DNA from 2 places in the Streptomyces sp. NPDC046122 genome. Region 1 is predicted to be linked to the other one. Evidence: predicted binding sites of a transcription regulator. Region 1 holds the regulator's gene; the other holds the start of a gene.
The links. The regulator HspR, encoded in region 1, represses chaperone genes until heat shock. The targets are predictions, from matches to a motif close to TTGAGNNNNNNNNNCTCAA.

Region 1 (11,166 bases):
CGTCGAAGTCGCCGCAGACGGGGTGGTCGGGCCACTCGTTGCCGAAGCGGGCGCGCTCGGGGATGCGGAGCTTGACCGCCTTGCCGGTGAGGCCGCTCTCACCGCCGAAGAGGATCTGGAGCGGTACGGGCGGCCTTCCCGTGCCGTTGAACGGCGGGTCGGTGGTGACCACGAGGTCGGCGTAGCCGTCCTTGTCGAGGTCGCAGGCGGTCTCAGCGTCGAAGGCGGCGGGGAGCACGCCCTCGGTGCGGGCCGCGTTGCGGGCGGGCGTGAGGAGCTGGCGTACGGACGGGTCGACGACGCGCGGGGGCGCGGCGCCGTACACGATGCCGATGCCAGCGTCGTCGCCCAGGCGCTCCTCGGGGCCCTTGACCAGGTCGTTGAGCACGAGGTCGCGGTGTCCGTCGCCGTTGAAGTCCTCGGCGACGCGGCTGCCCCCGCCGTGCGGCACCGGGCGGACGGGCGCGGCGGCCCTGGCCGCCAGCGTGGTCGGGGAGGCGTCGGCCCGGGCCCCGGCCGCCGGGGCGTCGTCGCCGCCGGAGGGTCCGCAGCCCGACAGCAGTACCGCGCAGCTCACCGCCGCCGCTGCGATCGCTCTTCGCACGACCCACCCCGCCCGCATCGCTGGTTTCAGTTGCCACATGATGCTCTTTTTTGACCGCAGAGTTAAGCGGTTGCGTACGAAAGCGGCCGGACCTGCCCCCGAGGCAGATCCGGCCGCTTCGTTCTCCGCGTACGTGCTACTGCGCCGGTTCGGGCTCCGGCGCGTCCTCGGCCGCGGTCTCGTCCTCGGGCTCGGCCGGGGTCTTCACCGAGTCGAGGAGCAGCTGCGCCACGTCCACGACCTGGAGGGACTCCTTCGCCTTGCCGTCGTTCTTCTTGCCGTTCACCGAGTCGGTGAGCATGACGAGGCAGAAGGGGCAGGCGGTGGAGACGATGTCCGGGTTGAGGGACAGCGCCTCGTCCACGCGCTCGGTGTTGATGCGCTTGCCGATGCGCTCCTCCATCCACATGCGCGCGCCGCCGGCGCCGCAGCAGAAGCCGCGCTCCTTGTGGCGGTGCATCTCCTGCTGGCGCAGGCCCGGGACGGCCGACATGATCTCGCGCGGCGGCGTGTAGACCTTGTTGTGACGGCCCAGGTAGCACGGGTCGTGGTACGTGATGAGGCCCTCGACCGGGGTCACCGGGATCAGCTTGCCCTCGTCGATGAGGTGCTGGAGCAGCTGCGTGTGGTGGATGACCTCGAACTCGCCGCCCAGCTGCGGGTACTCGTTCGCGATCGTGTTGAAGCAGTGCGGGCAGGTGGCGACGATCTTCTTCGAGGCCTTGGGCTTCTTGGTGGAGGGCTCGTCCTCGTCCTCGCCGTACGCCATGTTCAGCATCGCCACGTTCTCCTGGCCGAGCTGCTGGAACAGCGGCTCGTTGCCCAGGCGGCGGGCGGAGTCACCGGTGCACTTCTCGTCGCCGCCCATGATCGCGAACTTGACGCCCGCGATGTGCAGCAGCTCGGCGAAGGCCTTCGTGGTCTTCTTCGCCCGGTCCTCCAGGGCGCCGGCGCAGCCGACCCAGTAGAGGTACTCGACCTCGGACAGGTCCTCGATGTCCTTGCCGACGATCGGGACCTCGAAGTCGACTTCCTTCGTCCACTCGACGCGCTGCTTCTTGGCCAGACCCCAGGGGTTGCCCTTCTTCTCCAGGTTCTTGAGCATCGTGCCGGCCTCCGACGGGAAGGCGGACTCGATCATCACCTGGTAGCGGCGCATGTCGACGATGTGGTCGATGTGCTCGATGTCGACCGGGCACTGCTCGACGCAGGCGCCGCACGTGGTGCAGGACCACAGCACGTCCGGGTCGATGACGCCGTTCTCCTCCAGCGTGCCGATCAGCGGACGCTCGGCCTCCGCGAGAGCCGACGCGGGAACGTCCTTCAGCTGCTCCTCGGTGGCCTTCTCGTCGCCCTCCATGGTCTTGCCGCCGCCCGCGAGCAGGTACGGCGCCTTGGCGTGGGCGTGGTCGCGCAGCGACATGATCAGCAGCTTCGGGGACAGCGGCTTGCCGGTGTTCCAGGCGGGGCACTGCGACTGGCAGCGGCCGCACTCGGTGCAGGTGGAGAAGTCGAGGATGCCCTTCCAGCTGAACTGCTCGACCTGGCTGACGCCGAAGACCGCGTCCTCGGCCGGGTCCTCCCAGTCGATCTCCTTGCCGCCGCTGGTCATCGGCTGGAGCGCGCCCAGGGCCGTGGAGCCGTCGTCCTCGCGCTTGAACCAGATGTTCGGGAAGCCGAGGAAGCGGTGCCACGCCACACCCATGTTGGTGTTCAGCGAGACCGTGATCATCCAGATCAGCGACGTGCCGATCTTGATCATCGCGGTGAAGTAGATCAGCGTCTGGAGCGTGGAGACGCTCAGCCCGTCGAAGGCCAGGACGAGCGGGTACGAGACGAAGTACGCGGCGTCGTAGCCGTCCACGTGGTGGATCGCGCCTTCGAGGCCGCGCAGCACCAGGATCGCCAGGCCGATCGTCAGGATGATGTACTCGACGAAGTACGCCTGCCAGGCCTTCGAGCCGGCGAAGCGCGACTTGCGGCCGGCCCGCGAGGGCAGGTTGAGCAGGCGGATCGCCATCAGGACGACGATGCCGACGACCGTCATCAGACCGATGAACTCGATGTACATCTCGAACGGCAGGAAGCCGCCGATGACCGGCAGCACCCAGTCCGCCTGGAAGAGCTGGCCGTACGCCTGGGCGAGGGTCGGCGGCAGCGTCAGGAAGCCGATCGCGACGAACCAGTGCGCGACGCCGACGATGCCCCACCGGTTCATCCGGCTGTGGCCGAGGAACTCCTTGGCGAGGGTGATCGTGCGCTGCTTCGGATTGCCGGTGCGGCTGCCCGCGGGAACGGGCTGGCCCAGCTTGACGAACCGGTAGATCTGCGCGACGGCTCGGGCGATGAGCGCAACGCCGACCACGGTCAGGACCAGCGACACGATGATCGCGGCGAGTTGCATTGGGGGCTCCTCGGGCCTGCGAGGTGAGAAATTCGGGGGGACGGCTGAGCATCTGGGTGGGATTACTAAGCGGTAACTTATTCAGCCCGTGCTGAGCGTACCCATTTATGCCGCCGCACTGTAGTTGGGCCGGCGGTGATCTGTGTCGCGTAAGGCTGCCCTCAGCGCCGGGCGGCGAGGGCGGCGGGCACGGTGCGGGCCAGGACGGCGAGATCGAGGCCGAGCCAGTGCCGCTCGATGTAGTGCATGTCGAGTACGTCCATCTCCTCCCACGGCAGCCCGGAACGCCCGCCGACCTGCCACAGCCCGGTGAGGCCGGGCCGCACCACCAGTCTCGCTCGGGTGGCCGAAGGATGACCGGGCGGCAGTGCGCACGGCCCGACCAGCGACATCTCCCCGCGCAGTACGTGCAGCAGCCGCGGCAGTACGTCCAGCCGGCACCGGCGCAGCAGCCGGCCGGCCGCGGTGCGGGGGTCGGTGCGCAGCGTCAGCATCGCGAAGGGGCGCCCGGCCAGGCCCGCGCGGGTGGTCCGTACGAGCAGCGGGCCCGGCGACGTCGCGGCGGCGGCCGCGGCGGTGAGCAGGAACAGAGGGGCGGCGACGGGCAGCAGGGCGGACGTGACCGCCAGATCGAAGATCCGCTTGGCGAGCATGCGCGTACCATTTCATGGGTTTCAGTATGAAATGCGGCTCTGCCCGGACTGGGCGTGCCGTGCTCATGCCGATAAGGGCCGCATAAGAGTTGAGTCGACCGCACTCAGGTCTGTTGACGCGATGGCATCCGTCATGCATCCTTGAGTCTGTTCCACTCAAGTCAGCTGGAGGAATCGAAATGGCACGTGCGGTCGGCATCGACCTGGGCACCACTAACTCCGTCGTCAGCGTTCTGGAGGGCGGCGAGCCCACCGTCATCACCAACGCCGAAGGCGCCAGGACCACGCCGTCCGTCGTCGCTTTCGCGAAGAACGGTGAGGTGCTGGTAGGCGAGGTTGCCAAGCGCCAGGCGGTCACCAACGTCGACAGGACGATCCGGTCGGTCAAGCGCCACATGGGCACCGACTGGAACATCGAGCTCGACGGCAAGAAGTTCAACCCGCAGCAGATGAGCGCCTTCATCCTGCAGAAGCTCAAGCGCGACGCCGAGGCGTACCTGGGCGAGAAGGTGGCCGACGCGGTCATCACCGTTCCGGCGTACTTCAACGACTCCGAGCGTCAGGCGACGAAGGAGGCCGGCGAGATCGCGGGCCTCAACGTCCTGCGCATCGTCAACGAGCCGACCGCCGCCGCCCTGGCGTACGGCCTCGACAAGGACGACCAGACGATCCTCGTCTTCGACCTCGGTGGCGGCACCTTCGACGTGTCGCTCCTGGAGATCGGCGACGGCGTCGTCGAGGTGAAGGCCACCAACGGTGACAACCACCTCGGTGGTGACGACTGGGACCAGCGCGTCGTCGACTACCTCGTGAAGCAGTTCCACTCCGGCCACGGTGTGGACCTCTCCAAGGACAAGATGGCTCTCCAGCGTCTCCGCGAGGCCGCGGAGAAGGCGAAGATCGAGCTGTCGTCCTCCACCGAGACGTCGATCAACCTCCCCTACATCACCGCGTCGGCCGAGGGCCCGCTGCACCTGGACGAGAAGCTCACGCGCTCGCAGTTCCAGCAGCTGACCGCCGACCTGCTGGAGCGCTGCAAGACGCCGTTCCACAACGTCATCAAGGACGCGGGCATCCAGCTCTCCGAGATCGACCACGTCGTTCTCGTCGGTGGCTCGACCCGTATGCCGGCCGTCGCCGAGCTCGTCAAGGAGCTCACGGGCGGCCAGGACGCCAACAAGGGTGTGAACCCGGACGAGGTCGTCGCCATCGGCGCCTCGCTCCAGGCCGGTGTCCTCAAGGGTGAGGTCAAGGACGTCCTGCTCCTCGACGTCACGCCCCTGTCTCTGGGTATCGAGACCAAGGGCGGCATCATGACGAAGCTCATCGAGCGCAACACGACGATCCCGACCAAGCGCTCCGAGATCTTCACGACGGCCGAGGACAACCAGCCGTCCGTGCAGATCCAGGTCTACCAGGGCGAGCGCGAGATCGCGGCGTACAACAAGAAGCTCGGCATGTTCGAGCTGACGGGCCTGCCGCCGGCCCCGCGCGGCGTCCCGCAGATCGAGGTCGCCTTCGACATCGACGCCAACGGCATCATGCACGTCGCCGCCAAGGACCTCGGCACCGGCAAGGAGCAGAAGATGACCGTCACCGGTGGCTCCTCGCTCCCGAAGGACGAGGTCAACCGGATGCGCGAAGAGGCCGAGAAGTACGCGGACGAGGACCACAAGCGCCGCGAGGCCGCCGAGACGCGCAACCAGGCCGAGCAGCTCGTCTACCAGACGGAGAAGTTCCTCAAGGACAACGAGGACAAGGTCCCGGGCGACGTGAAGACCGAGGTGGAGACCGCCGTCGCCGAGCTGAAGGAAAAGCTCGCCGGTGAGGACACCGCCGAGATCCGCACGGCCACCGAGAAGGTCGCGGCCGTCTCGCAGAAGCTCGGCCAGGCCATGTACGCCAACGCCGAGGGCGCTCAGGCCGCGGGCGGCGACGCTCCCGGCGCCGAGCAGGCCAAGGCGGACGACGACGTGGTCGACGCCGAGATCGTCGACGACGAGAAGGACGCCGGCCGTCAGGGAGGCGCCGCATGACGGAGGAGACTCCGGGCTTCGAGGAGAAGCCCGACGTCCCTTCCGGCGCCACTCCCGAAGACGCCGAACCGAAGGCCGCCGCGCCCGAAACGGCGGGGACCGACTCCGTCGCGGAGTCGGGCCCGGCGGCCCCGGCCGGGGACGTACAGGACGTCGCTCTGACGGCGCAGCTGGACCAGGCCCGCATGGCGCTCAACGAGCGCACCGCGGACCTCCAGCGGCTCCAGGCGGAGTACCAGAACTACCGTCGCCGCGTGGAGCGGGACCGGGTCACGGTCAAGGAGATCGCTGTGGCGAACCTCCTGAGCGAACTCCTCCCGACCCTCGACGACATCGGCCGCGCACGGGAGCACGGCGAGCTGGTGGGCGGGTTCAAGTCGGTGGCCGAATCGCTGGAGACGGTCGCCGCCAAGATGGGCCTGCAGCAGTTCGGCAAGGAGGGCGAGCCCTTCGACCCGACGATCCACGAGGCGCTGATGCACTCGTACGCGCCGGACGTCGACGAGACCACGTGCGTCGCGATCCTCCAGCCCGGATACCGGATCGGCGAGCGGACCATCCGTCCGGCGCGGGTCGCGGTGGCAGAGCCCCAGCCCGGCGCCACGCCCGCCAAGGCGGACGAGCCCGAGGCCAAGGCTCCGGACGAGGAGAGCGGTGGCCCGGACGAGGGCTGACGTGACCAGGAGCAGTACACGGAACAGCAGGAAGGAGGGACGTCGGGGATGAGCACGAAGGACTTCGTCGAGAAGGACTACTACAAGGTTCTCGGCGTCCCGAAGGACGCCACCGAGGCCGAGATCAAGAAGGCGTACCGGAAGCTCGCCCGCGAGTTCCACCCGGACGCCAACAAGGGCGACGCCAAGGCGGAGGACCGCTTCAAGGAGATCTCCGAGGCGAACGACGTCCTCGGTGACCCCAAGCGGCGCAAGGAGTACGACGAAGCGCGTGCTCTGTTCGGGAACGGCGGCTTCAGGCCGGGCCCGGGCGCCGGTGGCGGCACCTTCAACTTCGACCTGGGCGACCTCTTCGGAGGCGCCCAGGGCGGGGCCCAGACCGGCGGCGCCGGCGGGTTCGGCGGCGGCCTCGGGGACGTGTTCGGGGGCCTGTTCAACCGGGGCGCCGACCCGGGCGCGCGTACGGGTACGCAGCCGCGCCGCGGCCAGGACATCGAGTCCGAGGTGACGCTCAGCTTCACCGAGGCGGTCGACGGGGCCACGGTCCCGCTGCGGATGTCCAGCCAGGCGCCCTGCAAGGCGTGTTCCGGCACGGGCGACAAGAACGGCACACCCCGCGTGTGCCCGACCTGCGTCGGTACGGGACAGGTGTCGCGCGGCGGCGGTGGCGGCTTCTCGCTCACCGACCCGTGCGTCGACTGCCGGGGCCGCGGGCTCATCGCCCAGGACCCCTGCGAGGTGTGCAAGGGCAGCGGCCGTGCCAAGTCGTCGCGGACCATGCAGGTCCGGATCCCGGCGGGCGTCTCCGACGGCCAGCGGATCCGGCTGCGCGGCAAGGGCACAGCCGGCGAACGGGGCGGCCCGGCGGGCGACCTGTACGTCGTGGTCCACGTGGACGCCCACCCGGTCTTCGGCCGCAAGGGCGACAACCTCACCGTCACCGTGCCCGTCACCTTCGTGGAGGCGGCGCTCGGCGGCGAGGTGAAGGTCCCCACGCTGGGCGGCCCGCCCGTCACCCTCAAGCTGCCGGCCGGCACGCCGGGCGGCCGCACCATGCGCGCCCGGGGCAAGGGCGCGGTCCGCAAGGACGGCACCCGCGGCGACCTGCTGGTCACCGTGGAGGTCGAGGTGCCCAAGGACCTTGACGACAAGGCCCGCGAGGCGCTGGAGTCCTACCGTGAGGCGACCGCCGGGGAGGACCCGCGGGCGGAGCTGTTCCAGGCCGCGAAGGGAGCATGAGATGGACCCACGCATGCGTCGTAACCCGTACCAGCTGACCGACGAGACGCCTGTGTACGTCATCTCGGTAGCGGCCCAGCTCTCGGGTCTGCACCCGCAGACCCTGCGGCAGTACGACCGTCTCGGCCTGGTCTCTCCCGACCGCACGGCCGGGCGCGGCCGGCGCTACTCGGCCCGCGACATCCAGCTGCTGCGCCAGGTGCAGCAGTTGTCGCAGGACGAGGGCATCAACCTGGCCGGCATCAAGAGGATCATCGAGCTGGAGAACCAGGTGACCGCGCTCCAGCAGCGCGTGGCCGAACTCTCCACGGCGGTGGAGGGCGCGGCGGCCGCGCTTCAGCAGCGCGAGGCCCAGGTCCACGCGTCGTACCGGCGCGACCTCGTCCGGTACGAGGACGTGCAGCAGGCGAGCGCGCTGGTCGTCTGGCGGCCGAAGAGGTCCTCGGAGTAGCTCCGTTCGGCACGCGAAGGCCCGGCATCCCGTGAGCGGGGCGCCGGGCCTTCCGCCGTCCCCGGGCGCTCCGGCGCGCCGCGGAGCCCCGGTCGGCGGTGGGGGAAGAGAGTCGCAGGCATGGGGGAAGGCGCAGACTGTACCGGTGCCTCGTACGGACCTACGTGACCTTCAGGCCAACTTGCGACAGGCTCGGTCCGGCGGAGCCGACGGCTGCGGAGCGGACCGGGGGCACCCGGGGCCGGCCGGTCAGTGGTCCTGGTCCAGGATGCCCGACTGGGCGATGAGGTAGCCGAGTTGGGCGCGGCTTCCGCTGCCGAGGGTGGCGGCGAGCTTGGCGATGTGGGCACGGGCGGTCCGCACGTTCATGCCGAGCCGGCGGGCGATGGCCTCGTCGACGTACCCCTCGACGAGGAGCTTGGCTATCGAGCGCTGGACGCCGGATATTCCGTCGGGCGTGTGGTCGTAGGAGACCCGCTCCTGGAGGGGGACGCCGCGCTGCCAGAACTGCTCGAAGACGGTGGCGAGGTACTCGACCAGGCCGGGGTGGCGCAGCTCCAGGGCGACTTGGCGGTCGTCCCGCGCGGGGATGAAGGCGACCGTACGATCGAAGATCATGAGCCGCTCGATGAGCTGCTCCAGGGTGCGGATCTCGACCTTGCCCTCGGCCATGCGCTCCGCGTACGCGAGCGTGCCCTGGCTGTGCCGGACGGTGTGCTGGTACAGCGTGCGCATGCTGATGCCGCGGTTGATGAGCGCCTGGCCGCGCTCCAGCGCCGCGTTGAGGGCGTGTTCGCTGCGTCCGCCGCCCGGCTGGACGGTGAGCACTTCGGTGTGGCACTCGGCCGTGGCGAGGTCTATGGCCGCATTGATGCGGTTGATCCCCTCCAGCACGGTGATCGCGTGGGTGGTCGGAGGGTCCTGTGCGCTGATGGCCAGGAACGGCTCAAAAGAATCGGTGAGTTCGATGGAGAAGTGCCGCCGCTCGCGGATTTCGCGTTCGATCGGGTGCAGCCGCTGCGCCAGTGCCGCGGACGGCGGAACCGGGCGCAGCCAGTTGGCGTCGTCCGGGTCCGGGTGCAGCAGGGCGAATTCGATGAGGCAGGGGGCCGGTGCCACCTCGGTGCGCGCGATGCGGCCGGTGCGCAGCGCACCGGCGTAGAGGCGCCTTCCCTCGTCACAAAAATCGGTGACAGCATGGGGATGTGCCTGATTTGAGTCACTTGCGGCCATAACTCCACCCCCCAGGGTCCTGAACGTGCAGGAACATGATGCATCGACCCAGTGGTGTTGACGTGGCCGAATAGGCCATGGTCTTGGTGCGGGGAGAGAAGAAACCCTTCAAGTGAGGACGAAGCCGACCATGTACAAGAGAATGCTTCGCTCGGTGCTTGCCACTGCTTTCACAGCCGGGCTGGCCCTCGGCGCTGCGACGACCATGGACCTCGCCTGGGACAGCAAGCCGGCGGGAGGCGGCGTGGTCGGCGCGCAGTCCGAAGCGCCGCCAGACCTCGGCTGGGACGCCGCGCCGGCCAAGTCGGACGTATGACCGTTCCACCGGACGACCGCACCTTCAGGCGCGAAATGGCCACCGCCTACCGCTCGGGCTGGCACTTCATCGATCTGGTCACGGCCATTCCCCACCGTGGCGACTCGCTGATGGTCACCCTGTTCGGCGAGCCGATCCTGGTCGCGCGTGAAGAGGATGAGGACGTCCGTGCCTACCGGTGCCTGCGCAAGCCCCGGGGCGCCCCGCAACCTGTTCGCTGTGCCGTGCGCTACGGCATGGTCTTCGTCAATCTCGACCAGCGTGACCACCAGCTGATCGAGCCCGAAACCAGCACCGCCACCCCCCGCAGCGCCTGACGCGATTCCCCCGTCGTTCCAATCGCCCAGGCGCTCCCCCACACAGCGGCGCCATCGTGGACCTGAACACGATGGCGCCGCTGTGCTGCGTCCGGACCCGCGGGCCCCCGGGCGGCCCGGGCCCCGGCCGGTCAGGCCGTGCTCGGGGCGCGGCCCATCGCGCGCTCCAGCGTGATCTCGATCAGGACGCGGTTCGGGTTCGGCGCCGGCGTGCGCCCGTACCGCTCGGCGTAGCGGCGCACCGCCTCCGCGATCAGCTCCGGTTCCGTGCGGACGGTCGCGCGCCCTTCGAGCGTCGCCCAGTGGCCGCCCTTCACCTGGCAGACGGCGACCCGGGCGCCCTGCTCTCCCGCGGCCAGCACGTTGGCGACCTTCGTGCTGCTCTTGTTGGTGATCACGCGGGCGATCCCCGCCTCGGGGTCGTACGTCACGCCGACCGGTACCACGTGCGGCGAACCGTCCGGGCGCAGGGTTGTCAGCGTGCACAGGTGGTACTCGCGCCAGAAGGCGAGGTAGTCCGGGCTGGGATTCCGTACGTCGAGGTCGTTGGCCATGGCGCCAGGGTAACCGCGCTGTCTTTTCTTGCCTTGAGTGGAATAGACTCAACTTTGCGTATGCTGAACAAGTCATGGCTGAGGAAGCAGTACGCCCGCCGAGGAGGAACGAGCGCAGTGGACGCAGAGCTGACCAACAAGAGCCGGGACGCCATCCAGTCGGCGAGCAACCGGGCCGTCAAGGACGGGCACGCGGATCTCACCCCCGCCCACCTGCTGCTGGCCCTGCTCGCGGGCGAGGACAACGCCAACATCACCGACCTGCTGGCCGCCGTGGACGCGGACCAGGCGGCCGTGCGCGCCGGGACCGAACGCGTACTCGCCGCGCTCCCCAGCGTGACGGGGTCCACCGTCGCCCCACCGCAGCCCAACCGCGAGATGCTCGCGGTCATCGCCGACGCCTCGCAGCGGGCGAAGGAGCTGGGCGACGACTACCTCTCCACCGAGCACCTGCTCATCGGCATCGCGGCCAAGGGCGGCAAGGCCGGCGACGTACTGTCGCAGGAGGGCGCGAGCGCCGCGAAACTGCTGGAGACGTTCGAGAAGATCAGGGGAGGACGCCGGGTGACCACCGCCGACCCGGAGGGCCAGTACAAGGCCCTGGAGAAGTTCGGCACCGACTTCACGGCGGCCGCGCGCGACGGCAAGCTGGACCCGGTCATCGGCCGTGACCAGGAGATCCGGC
Region 2 (11,166 bases), on a different contig from region 1:
CGCGGCGGCAGACCTCGAGGCCGTCGAAACCCGGCAGCATGATGTCGAGAACCATCAGGTCGGGCTGCCACGCCTCGGCGGCGTCCACCGCCGCCGGACCGTCGACCGCCGTCTGCACCTGGAAGCCCTCGGCGCGAAGTCGCGCGGCAATGGCGTCGACGATGGTCGCGTCGTCCTCGACGACCAGCACCCGGCGCTGAGCGCCCGGAGTGGCCGCGAGGCCGTTGTGGCTGGTGTGTGTCTGCTCCATTGCCCCGCCCCTGGGAGGTCTCTTCAATCCCACGTGTAGGGCAGCAGCGTAGATGCACCGACTGCGTCCCGGCTACGCAGGGCGAACCCCGAGATGGACCACGTCAGGAACGCCCCGGGCAACTTGGATCTCTTCAGTCCTAACCAAGTTGAATCCGGCATTCCGCAACGCATCCTCGAATGCGGGGGACGGCTGGGCCGACCACACGGCGAGGATTCCGCCAGGTCGCAGCCGCCTCATGCACCCCGCAAGTCCCTGCGGTGAATAGAGATTGGCGTTGTCGTCGGTAACCGTCCAGTCGGGCCCGTTGTCGATGTCGAGGCAGAGCGCGTCGTACGCACTCTGGTCCGTACCAACGCTCCCGATCCGGTTTTCTCTGACGTAATCCACTAGATCGGTGTGAATGATCTCGCATCGCGAATCGGCGAGAGTTTCACCGGAAATCCGCGACAGCGGCCCCTGGCGGTGCCAGTCGATGATCGCCTGCTCCCGCTCGACGACGGCGATCCGCCCCCACCGCTCCTGCGAGGCCGCCCGGGCGAGCGAGAAGCCGACCCCGAGCCCGCCGATGAGGAGGGCGGGCGAGGGGCGGGACGCGGGGAGTGCGGCCAGGGCGGCGTCGACGAGGAGGCGCTCGGAGCGGCCGTCGGACGTGTCCATCAGGAAACACCCGTTGGCGATGATCTCGAAGTGCTCCCCACGCTCCCGCAGAACGACCTCACCGAACGGCCCCTCGCGCCGGTCGAGAGTGGTGGCGTACGGAACGGAAGCCTGGATGGCCATGGCAAAAACCTCCGGGGGCGTGCGGCGCTCTGTTCGGTTGGGGGGTGGGGGGGTGTCATTGACTTCATCCTGGCGTTGCGAGGAGGGCGGCGACAAACGTTTTGAGGGATTGACGGTTGGGCCTGTGGCGGTGGTTGTTTCTGGTGTGGGGGCCGCCTTGGCCGGTCGGAACGCGCATGTGGTGACCGGGAGCGACGCGGATGTGACTGATCGGGCCGGCGAGTTGGGGGCGGGTCGTCGGATTGTGCCCAAACCCCCCAGAAGCAACGGGGAGTTCGATCCGGCGCTGGCGGCGGTCCGGGACCGCCCTCCGCACCCCAGTGGCCGTTTTTCCACCTCGGCCTACCTCGGCCTACCTCCGCGCAGTGGCGTGGGTTACGCCCACCAGCGGGGCGTACACCTGCCAGTTCAGCGACTCGTACAGGCCGCGTCCCTCCGGTGTCGCGCCCAGGATGCCGACCCTCGCGCCCTGTTGGTACGCCGCGCGCTGGAGCGTCCGCATCACCAGTGCGCCCAGTCCCTTCCGGCGGTGCGCGGGGGCCGTCTCCACCTGGTCGACCACGGCCGTCCGGCCGGTCGGCGCCACCTGGCCGCGCGCCGCGAACCCGCCGTCGGGGGCGACGACCAGCAGGCGGGTCACGCCGCCCCGCTCCCAGGATCTGAGCGCATATCCGTCCGGCGGGGTGCATCCGGCCGGCCGGGCCGCCGGGCTCAGGGCTGTCGTCATCAGCCAGCCGGGGCCGTCCGACGCCCACTCCGGGCCGAGCCACGGCGCGACGGTCTCCGGCGGCAGGAACATCTTGAGGCAGACGCCCGGTGCGGCGTACGCCTCGGCCAGTTTGCGGACAGTCCCCTCGTCGGCGTCGGTCAGGACGTGGCGGGTGGAGTGGTGCGGAAGTCCTACGTCGATGGTCAGCCCCCAGGGCTGGGGTACCGGTTCGGCGGTTCCCCGCGACACGACCCAGCCGTCCACCCACGCGCGGATCGCATCGGGCGTCGAAGCGAAGGGGGCGCCGGTCATGCGGACTCCTGTCATGCGGATAGCAGATAGCAGATAGCAGTTAGGTGATGGACGCTCGTGACGGCCATGGGTTCGTAAGGACTGCTGATGCGCTGAGGCTATTACTGGAGTTCTCCGCCGTCCACCCCCGCGATGGCATGCACCCCTGCGCGTTGATCGCCCACAGCGAACGCGCTCCTCCCTCGGGAACATTCGGTCGCGCAGGAGCATTGAGTCGGCATAGCTCAAGTTCACTGCCGAAGGGGAGATCATGGCATCGTCGTCCAACCCGCTCACCCTGCCCGTGCTGCCGCTCGATGACGAGGTCGTGCTGCCGGGAATGGTGGTGCCCCTGGACCTGTCCGACACGGACGTACGCGCCGCGGTGGAGGCCGCGCAGGCCGCTGCCCGTTCCAGTGGCAACAAGCCGCAGGTGCTTCTCGTTCCGCGGATCGACGGCACGTACGCCGCGACCGGCGTCCTGGGCACCGTCGAGCAGGTCGGGCGGCTCTCCGACGGCGACCCCGGCGCCCTGATCCGCGGCCGCAGCCGCGTCCAGATCGGCGCCGGGACCACCGGGCCCGGCGCCGCGCTCTGGGTGGAGGGCACGGGTGTCGACGAGACGGTGCCCGACCCGCTTCCCGGAGCCGTCACCGAGCTGGTGAAGGAGTACAAGGCGCTCGCCACCAGCTGGCTGAAGAAGCGCGGCGCCTGGCAGGTCGTCGACCGCGTCCAGCAGATCGACGGCGTGTCCGCCCTCGCCGACAACTCCGGTTACTCGCCATTCCTCACCACCGCCCAGAAGGTCGAGCTGCTGGAGACCGCCGACCCGGTGGTCCGCCTGCGGCTCGCCGTGAAGTGGCTGAGCGAGCACCTCGCCGAGCAGGACGTCGCCGAGTCCATCGCAAAGGACGTGCAGGAAGGCGTCGACAAGCAGCAGCGGGAGTTCCTGCTGCGCCGTCAGCTCGACGCCGTGCGCAAGGAACTGCGCGAGATCAACGGCAAGGAGGGCGAGGACGAGTCCGACGACTACCGGGCCCGCGTCGAGACCGCCGACCTGCCCGAGAAGGTCCGTGAGGCCGCCCTCAAGGAGGTCGACAAGCTGGAGCGTTCCTCCGACCAGTCGCCCGAGGGATCGTGGATCCGGACCTGGCTGGACACCGTCCTGGAACTCCCCTGGACCGAGCGGACCGAGGACCAGTACGACATCCGGGGCGCCAAGGCGGTTCTGGACGCCGAGCACGCCGGTCTGGAGGACGTGAAGGAGCGCATCACCGAGTACCTCGCGGTGCGCAAGCGCCGGGCCGAGCGCGGCCTCGGTGTGGTCGGCGGGCGTCGGGGCGGCGCGGTGCTGGCCCTGGTCGGGCCGCCCGGCGTCGGCAAGACGTCGCTGGGCGAGTCGGTCGCGCACGCCATGGGACGCAAGTTCGTGCGGGTCGCGCTCGGCGGCGTACGGGACGAGGCGGAGATCCGCGGACACCGCCGTACGTACGTGGGGGCCCTTCCGGGACGGATCGTGCGCGCCATCAAGGAGGCGGGTTCCATGAACCCGGTCGTCCTCCTCGACGAGATCGACAAGGTGGGGTCCGACTTCCGGGGCGACCCGGCGGCAGCGCTGCTCGAAGTGCTCGACCCCGCCCAGAACCACACGTTCCGTGACCACTACCTGGAAGTCGAGCTCGACTTGTCGGATGTGGTGTTCCTCGCGACCGCCAACGTCCTGGAGGCCATTCCCGAGGCGCTGCTCGACCGCATGGAGCTGGTCAGGCTCGACGGCTACACGGAGGACGAGAAGGTCGTCATCGCCCGCGACCACCTGCTGCCGCGCCAGCTGGAGCGTTCGGGTCTGGAGCCGGGCGAGGTGACGCTGGACGAGTCCGCGCTGCGGAAGCTGGCGGGGGAGTACACCCGTGAGGCGGGCGTACGGAACCTGGAGCGCTCGGTGTCGCGCCTCCTGCGCAAGGTGGCGGCCAAGCACGAGCTCGGCGAGCAGGAGCTGCCCTTCATGGTCACGGACGGTGACCTCCGCGCCCTGATCGGCCGGCCCCACCACGTGCCCGAGTCCGCCCAGGACCCGTCGGAGCGCCGCACGGCGGTTCCGGGCGTGGCCACGGGTCTCGCGGTCACGGGTGCGGGTGGTGACGTGCTCTTCGTCGAGGCGTCGCTCGCGGACGAGGAGACGGGCGGCGCGGGGCTCACCCTGACGGGTCAGCTCGGCGACGTCATGAAGGAGTCCGCGCAGATCGCGCTCTCGTTCCTCCGCTCGCACGGCGCGGAGCTGGAGCTTCCGGTCGGTGACCTGAAGGACCGGGGTGTGCACATCCACTTCCCGGCCGGCGCGGTGCCGAAGGACGGTCCGAGCGCGGGCATCACCATGACGACGGCTCTCGCGTCGCTGCTGTCCGGGCGGCTGGTCCGTCCGGACGTGGCGATGACGGGCGAGGTGTCCCTGACCGGGCGCGTTCTGCCGATCGGCGGCCTGAAGCAGAAGCTGCTGGCGGCGCACCGGGCGGGTACGACGACGGTCGTGATCCCGAAGCGCAACGAGGCCGACCTGGACGACGTCCCGGCCGAGATCCTCGACAAGCTGGAGATCCACCCGGTGACGGACGTCCGCCAGGTCCTGGAGATCGCCCTGTCCCCGGCAGAGGTACGGGTGCCGGCGGCGGCGTGACGGACGCAGCCGGTGGCCCGGCCGTTGCAGGCCCCCCGGCCCTCTCGACAGAGGGCGCGGGGGGCCTGCGCGCTCCCCGGGGAGGGCGGGAAATGGTCCCCTTCCGCGCCTGAGAGGGCTCTCCTCGGGGGGCGGCGACGGTCTCCTTCCGCGCGAAAGGGGAGGTAATCGGATACAACGGAGGTAGGACGCGAACAGCGGGGGAGGGCGACAGCCGGGGGCGACAGCGACGGCGAGGTGGCGGCATGCGCGTACCGGAGCGGCTCACGGTGGCCGTCGGCCTTCTCGACGTACGCCCGGACGACCGTGTGCTGGAGATCGGCTGCGGGCGCGGTATCGCGGCGGGGCTGATCCTGGAGAAGCTGCCGGACGGCGAGTACGTGGGCCTCGACCGCTCCGACGTGGCGGTCACGGCCGCCGGCGAGCGCAACGCCGAAGCCGTGTCGGCGGGCCGGGCCTCGTTCCTGCACACGGCCCTGGCGGACGCCGACACCGACATGCTCGGCCGCTTCGACAAGGTCCTGGCGGTCGACGTCAACGTCTTCTGGACCGGACCGGCCGCGCGGGAGCTGGACGCCGTGGCCCGGCTGCTCCGTCCGGCGGGGAGCCTGGTGCTCTGCTACGCCCCGCCCGACCCCGAGCAGATCGCCCGGGAGAAGGGCCTGCTGCTCACGCATCTGAGCGACGCCGGTTTCATCGCCACCGCGACGACGCACCCGCTCGCCGGGGACGCGTCCCTGCTGGCGGTGGTCGCCGCGGTCGCGCGGCTGCCCGGGGGCGAGGAGGGTGACGGAGCCGGGGCCGGGGCCGTGGCCTGAGGCCGACGCGCGCGCCGGTCCGACCGCCGGGAGCGCGGGCAGCCGTAGCCAGGGCCTGTACGCGGTCGAGGGCGGGGGTCGGCCTCAGGGGCCTGTGCGCGGTCGAGGGCCTCGTTGAACGAACATGTCGTGGGCACTGGACGTGTACGGACACCTGGTCCGTACGCCCCAGCCGGCCGGGAGCTCGCCCGGCGTCCTGATCCCCCTCGCGGCTTCCGGCCGGGGGTCGGTGCGGGAGTGGCGCCGGGTGCCTGATCCCTGAAGCCGCTGAAGCCGCTGAAGCCGCTCGGGGAGACGGGGCGCCGGAAGGGATCCGGGTGCCGCCGTTGGTCTACTCCTGCGAAATACTGGCGGAGCTGCGGCAATGGACGCCGGTGAAAGAAGACTTCGGGGTGAGGAAAGCGCGCTATGGCTGACGTGCACGGAAGCGGAAAAGCGGATGACGGGCGCGCGGTGCGGGGAAGCGGCGGGGACCCCGAATTCCTCGCGCTGGAACGCGAATTGGCCGTCTTTCTGCGTAGGGCCCGGGCTTCCTCCGGCGACATGGCGCGCGAGGTCCACCCGGAGCTGGAGCCGGCGGCGTACGGCCTGCTCGTACGGCTCGACGAGGCGGACCGGCAGCGGGCCACGGACCTGGCGGCGTGGTTCGGCGTGGGCAAGGCGACGATGAGCCGGCAGCTGCGCGCCCTGGAGGAGCTCGGCCTGGTCACGCGGGAACCCGACCCGGCGGACGGGCGCGCCTCGCTGGTGGCCCTCACGGAGGAGGGCAGGGCCCGCTTCCGGCGGGTCCGGGACGCGCGGCGGGCCCGTTACGTGCGGAAGCTGGCGGGCTGGGACCGGGCGGAGGTGGCGGAGCTCGCACGGCTGCTGCACCAGCTGAACGCACGGGCGGAGGGGTGAGGCGTGCGCGGGGTCCGGAGAGGGAGCGGCGCTGAAGGGCGGCACCCCCCCAGCGCCCTGACGCGCGGGTGCGCCGGGTGGGGCGTGGGGTGCGCGCGGGCCGCCGTCACAGTTCCGCGTAGATCACCGCCGCGTCGTCGTGCTGCTTCCACCGGCGTACCAGCGGCGTGGCCGACCGGCCCCGCTCCAGCGCCCGGACGCGGTCGATCAGGCCCTGCGCCCCCTCCTTGCGCAGTACGCCCACGCACTGCCCCCAGTCCCCCTCGCCGAACATGTCCACCCACCGCGACGCCCCGTCGCTGAGTGCAGCCAGCGCCCGCACCTCCGCCCGCGGGCTCACCCCCGTCACTGCCAGGTCGGCCGCCGCGGGGTCGGCGGCCGCCGTGAAGAAGCCGCCCTCGGCGTTGCGCAGGGCGTCGGTCGCCGCGAGGGAGGCGAGGATCTCCGGCGGGACCCGGTCGAGGCGGTCGTCGAGGACCGCGCGCACGGTGCCGTCCGGGGCCTCCAGCAGCAGCGCCGAGTCCGACAGCACCAGGTGTTCGATCTCCTCCGCACCCCAGCGCGCCAGGACCACCGTCGCCTGGGGCGTGCGGACGTGAGAAAGGTCACAGGTGTCGCGGTGGGCGTCGGCCGTCCGGCGAATCGCCTCCGCCAGGACCTCCGACAGTGTCAAATCCCGGCGCGAAGCGGACAATTCGAGCAACGCTCCACCGAGTCGGGCGGTGAACCAGGGGACCGCGTGAACGCACCCGTACTCGCTCCCCGGCGGCGTCACACCGTCCAGCAGGACGAGCGCCCCGCCCTGTCCGTCGGCAGGCAGGGCGACAGACGCCCAGTCCTCGTTGGGGCGTTCGGGGTCTCCGGGGGCCGTGGCCAGTTCGAAGCGCATGCGGCCCAGTCTGCCCGAGGCCCCGGGGACCCCCCCGAAGGCCGTGCCATGGGCGTCAATTGGCCCGCACCAGCAGGTGAGGCGCGGGTTTATGGGTGGAATGGGTTGCTCCGCGAAGCTGCGGGGGCGCATCCTGCCAAAGGCCGGGCGGAAGTTCCAACCGGCACTCCGCGCGCCCGTGAGACGAACCGTGCCGGGAGTTGTTCGCCAACTCCCGATTGATGTTCACTCGTTCAGGTGGCGGAGCGCGTGCTGCGTGCCTTCTTCCCAAAAGCACTGGAATGGTCTGAAGTCATTCGAGTTCTGCAACTGGGGTGGGGCGTTCCTGTGTGACCAGTCGTCACCTCGGTCATGTGAGCAGACGAGTCAAGCAAGAATGCGAGCACCGGTGCAGAAGAAGCGGACTCGGGGCGACAGCGGCAACGGCGAGCGGACCGAACGCACCGTACGGGTACGCAGCCGGCTGGTCGCCGGCGTCGCCCTCGTCGGAGTCACCGTCCTCGCCGCCGGTACCCCTGCCATCCTCAGCGCCTCCTCCGAACTCTCCGAGTCGCAGCGTCTGGTCACCCTCGCCGAGCTGAACCGGCAGGCGGTCACCCTCGCCCACTCCCTCGCCGACGAACGCGACGACGTCACCGCGTACATCGCGGCCGGCCGCGACGGCGGCAAGGGCAAGGGGCCCTCGGAGAGCCGGACCGCCCGCGTCGACCGTCAGATGGACGAGATCGAGCCGGCGGCCCCCACCGGGCTGCGCCGCGACCTGGCCGGGATCCCCGGCATCCGCCGCGAGGCCCTGACCGGCAAGGGCACCGCGCTGGAGGCCCACAAGGCGTACACCGAGGTGATCGGGAAGCTCCAGGACCTCGCCGAGGAGCTGGCCGACAAGACGCCCCCGCGCGCCGCCGAGGCCACCCGCGCGCCCGCCTCGCTCGGCCACGCCGTCGACCAGGCCGCCGCCACCCGCGGCCTGCTGCTCGCCGCGCTGTCCGTGCCGCGCGAGAACACCGGCAACCGCGTCGACCCCGTCACCGGGCTCCTGGTGCCCGCCGAGGAGGACCCGGACTCCGAGAGCGTCCGCACCCGCAACGCGCTGACCGCCGCCGCCCAGCAGTCGCGCGTACGCGAACTGGCCGCCCTCGCCGACTTCGACCAGGTCGCGGGGCACAGCGCCCGCGAGTCCCTGAAAACCACCGTCACGGGCCCCGAGGTCAAGAACGCCGAGCAGTTCCTCACGCGCCTCACCGACCAGCCCCAGCTCTCCGACGACGAGCTCGGCACGGACCGCGCGAAGGCCGAGGCCGCCCTGTCGGCCCGTATCGACCTCATGCGCGGCGTCGAGTCCTCCCTCGGTTCCGCGCAGGTCAACCGGCTCTCCCAGCTCCGCGACGACGACGTCACCGCCCTGGAGATCCGGATCGCCCTGGCCGGCGCCTGCCTGCTGGTGGCCGTCGGCGTCAGCACCGCCGTCGCCCGTACGCTCACCCGGCCGCTCGCCGTGCTGCGCCTCGGCGCCGCCCGGCTGGCCGCCGAACCGGAGCCCGGGTCCGAGCCGGTCGAGCCGGTCCGTTTCACCGGACGCAACGACGAGTTCGCCCAGGTCGTACGGTCCCTCAACACCCTGCACTCCCGGCTCGCCGACGTCGGCGCCCGCGCGGAGAAGCTTGCCGGCGACCGTACGCACCTCATCGGCCAGCGCGAGACCCTCGCCACCCAGCGCGCCGAGCTCCAGGAGCAGGTCGCCGAGACCACCGCGCAGCTGGAGCGGATGCGCCACACCGTCCACTCCACCTTCGTCAACCTCTCGCTGCGCACCCTGGGCGTCGTCGAGCGCCAGCTGGGCGTCATCGAGAGCCTGGAGGAGCGCGAGCAGGACCCGGAGCGCCTCGCCACCCTCTTCAAGCTCGACCACATGGCCACCGTCATGCGCCGCCACGGCGAGAACCTGCTGGTCCTCGCCGGTACGGAGCACGGGCAGGGGCAGCAGAACCCGGTGCCGCTCGTCGACGTGCTGCGCGCGGCCGTCAGCGAGATCGAGCGGTACGAGCGGGTGGCCATCCAGTCCGTCCCGCCGCGCGCGCAGGTCGCGGGCTTCGCCGCCAACGACCTCAGCCACCTCCTGGCGGAACTGCTGGAGAACGCCACCTCGTTCTCCCCGCCGGACGCCAAGGTCGAGCTCTCCGGCTGGCTGCTGGAGAGCGGCGAGGTCATGCTCTCCGTCCAGGACGAGGGCATCGGCGTTCCGTCCGACCGGCTCACGGAGCTGAACGCGCGACTGGCCGACCCCGCCCCGTACGAGCCGGGCGACGGCATCGACGGAGGCATCGGCCTGCACGTGGCCGCGCTGCTGGCGGCCCGGCACGGCGTCCGCGTCACGCTGCGCGAGCAGAAGCAGGGCGGCGTCGCCGCCGTCGTGGTCCTGCCCGACGCGCTGCTGCCGCCCGCGCCGCCGACCGCCGCGCCGCCCGCCGTACCGGTGGCGGGGGACGCGCCGACGCTGAATCTGCCCGGGTCGGTGGCGGAGGCCAACTCCAACACCCTGCCGGGGCGTTCCGTACTGGAGGGCCCGCTGGGCCGGGCCGCGAAGGACCCGCTGGTGGAGGCGGCCGAGCGGACGATCCAGGAGGACGCGGAGCAGACGGAGCGGACGGAGGACCCGGACCTGCCGGACCTGCCGGAGCAGCCGGAGCGCTCCGCGGAGTCCCGGCCGTCGGACGAGCCCGGGCCGCGGCGGGACGACGCCGCCCCGGAGGCCGAGCCGGTGCGCGACGAGCCCGAGGCCGCTGTGCGGCCCGCCACCGACCCCTACGCCATCGGCCCCGACGCACACGAGCGCGCCGCCGACGGCGACGCGGGCACCGGGGCGCCGGTCGACGAACCGACCTGGACCATGCGGCTGCCCCAGCAGTCCGCCGCGCCCCGCGACGAGATGGACGCGGCCCCGGAGGCGGACGCCGGCGACACCACCGAGCCCACCGCTCCCACCAGGACGAAGGTCGAACCGGTCACCGACAAGGGGCTGCCCAAGCGCACCCCGAAGGTCGTCAAGTCCGGGCCGTCGGAACCGGGGGAGCGCACCGGCAGCGTCGACGCGGAGGCACTGCGGCGCAGGCTCGGCGGCTTCCACCAGGGGACGGTCAAGGGCCGCCGCGACGTGGAGGCGGAGATCTCGGCGCAGGGGGAGCGTACGGAGACCGACAGCGGCAATGAGACAGAAACCAAGGGGGACACAGTTGAGGAGGCACGCAGTTGACTGCGTCCAGCACGTTCGGGCTGAGTAGCGAAGCCCGCAATCTCCATTGGCTGTTGAGCAACCTCGTCGACGAGGTACCGGGACTCCTCTCGGTGGCGGTCGTGTCGTCGGACGGGCTGCTGCTCCTTTCCTCCGACCCGGAGCGGAACGCCGGACCAGCGGCGTCCGCCGTCCGCCAGGACGGTCCGAAGGGTTCGAGCGCCGACCTGGCGACCATCGTCTCGGGACTCGCCAGCCTCACCCAGGGCGCGGCGAAGCTGATGGACGGCGGCGGAGTCAAGCAGACGATGATCGCGATGGAGTCCGGCAGCGTCTTCGTCATGGCGATCAGCGACGGGTCGCTGCTCGGCGTGCACGGCTCGCCGGACTGCGACATGAGCGTCGTGGCGTATCACATGGCGCTGTTCGTCGGCCGCGCCGGCCACGTCCTCACCCCCGAACTCCGCAGCGAGCTGCGCAAATCGTTGGAGAGCGCCCTGTGACGCCGCCCACCCCCGCCAAACTCCCGGTAAGGGGCGACGGCCGCAGGCCCGCCCGCGTACGCCCGTACTCGCTCACCGGCGGCCGTACCCGCTTCACGCACGTCCTGCTCGTCGAGACGT

Region 2: a site for HspR is predicted at 2,264-2,282, ahead of lon (endopeptidase La). Genes of this name have one in related genera too.

Annotation. Positions count from the first base shown of each region.
Region 1 is NZ_JBWKLQ010000004.1:571,131-582,296, reverse strand. It holds gene AC07FK_RS15830 (FG-GAP repeat domain-containing protein) at 1-622, opposite strand, end outside; gene AC07FK_RS15825 ((Fe-S)-binding protein) at 741-3,008, opposite strand; gene AC07FK_RS15820 (sugar transferase) at 3,170-3,661, opposite strand; gene dnaK (molecular chaperone DnaK) at 3,841-5,697, shown strand; gene grpE (nucleotide exchange factor GrpE) at 5,694-6,371, shown strand; gene dnaJ (molecular chaperone DnaJ) at 6,420-7,610, shown strand; gene AC07FK_RS15800 (heat shock protein transcriptional repressor HspR) at 7,612-8,061, shown strand; gene AC07FK_RS15795 (helix-turn-helix transcriptional regulator) at 8,311-9,294, opposite strand; gene AC07FK_RS15790 (hypothetical protein) at 9,449-9,610, shown strand; gene AC07FK_RS15785 (Rieske (2Fe-2S) protein) at 9,607-9,927, shown strand; gene AC07FK_RS15780 (pyridoxamine 5'-phosphate oxidase family protein) at 10,059-10,481, opposite strand; gene clpB (ATP-dependent chaperone ClpB) at 10,599-11,166, shown strand, end outside.
Region 2 is NZ_JBWKLQ010000001.1:479,658-490,823, reverse strand. It holds gene AC07FK_RS02150 (response regulator transcription factor) at 1-250, opposite strand, end outside; gene AC07FK_RS02145 (spermidine synthase) at 323-1,033, opposite strand; gene AC07FK_RS02140 (GNAT family N-acetyltransferase) at 1,386-2,054, opposite strand; gene lon (endopeptidase La) at 2,305-4,707, shown strand; gene AC07FK_RS02130 (SAM-dependent methyltransferase) at 4,953-5,525, shown strand; gene AC07FK_RS02125 (MarR family winged helix-turn-helix transcriptional regulator) at 5,934-6,425, shown strand; gene AC07FK_RS02120 (protein phosphatase 2C domain-containing protein) at 6,532-7,314, opposite strand; gene AC07FK_RS02115 (sensor histidine kinase) at 7,691-10,564, shown strand; gene AC07FK_RS02110 (roadblock/LC7 domain-containing protein) at 10,561-11,046, shown strand; gene AC07FK_RS02105 (DUF742 domain-containing protein) at 11,043-11,166, shown strand, end outside.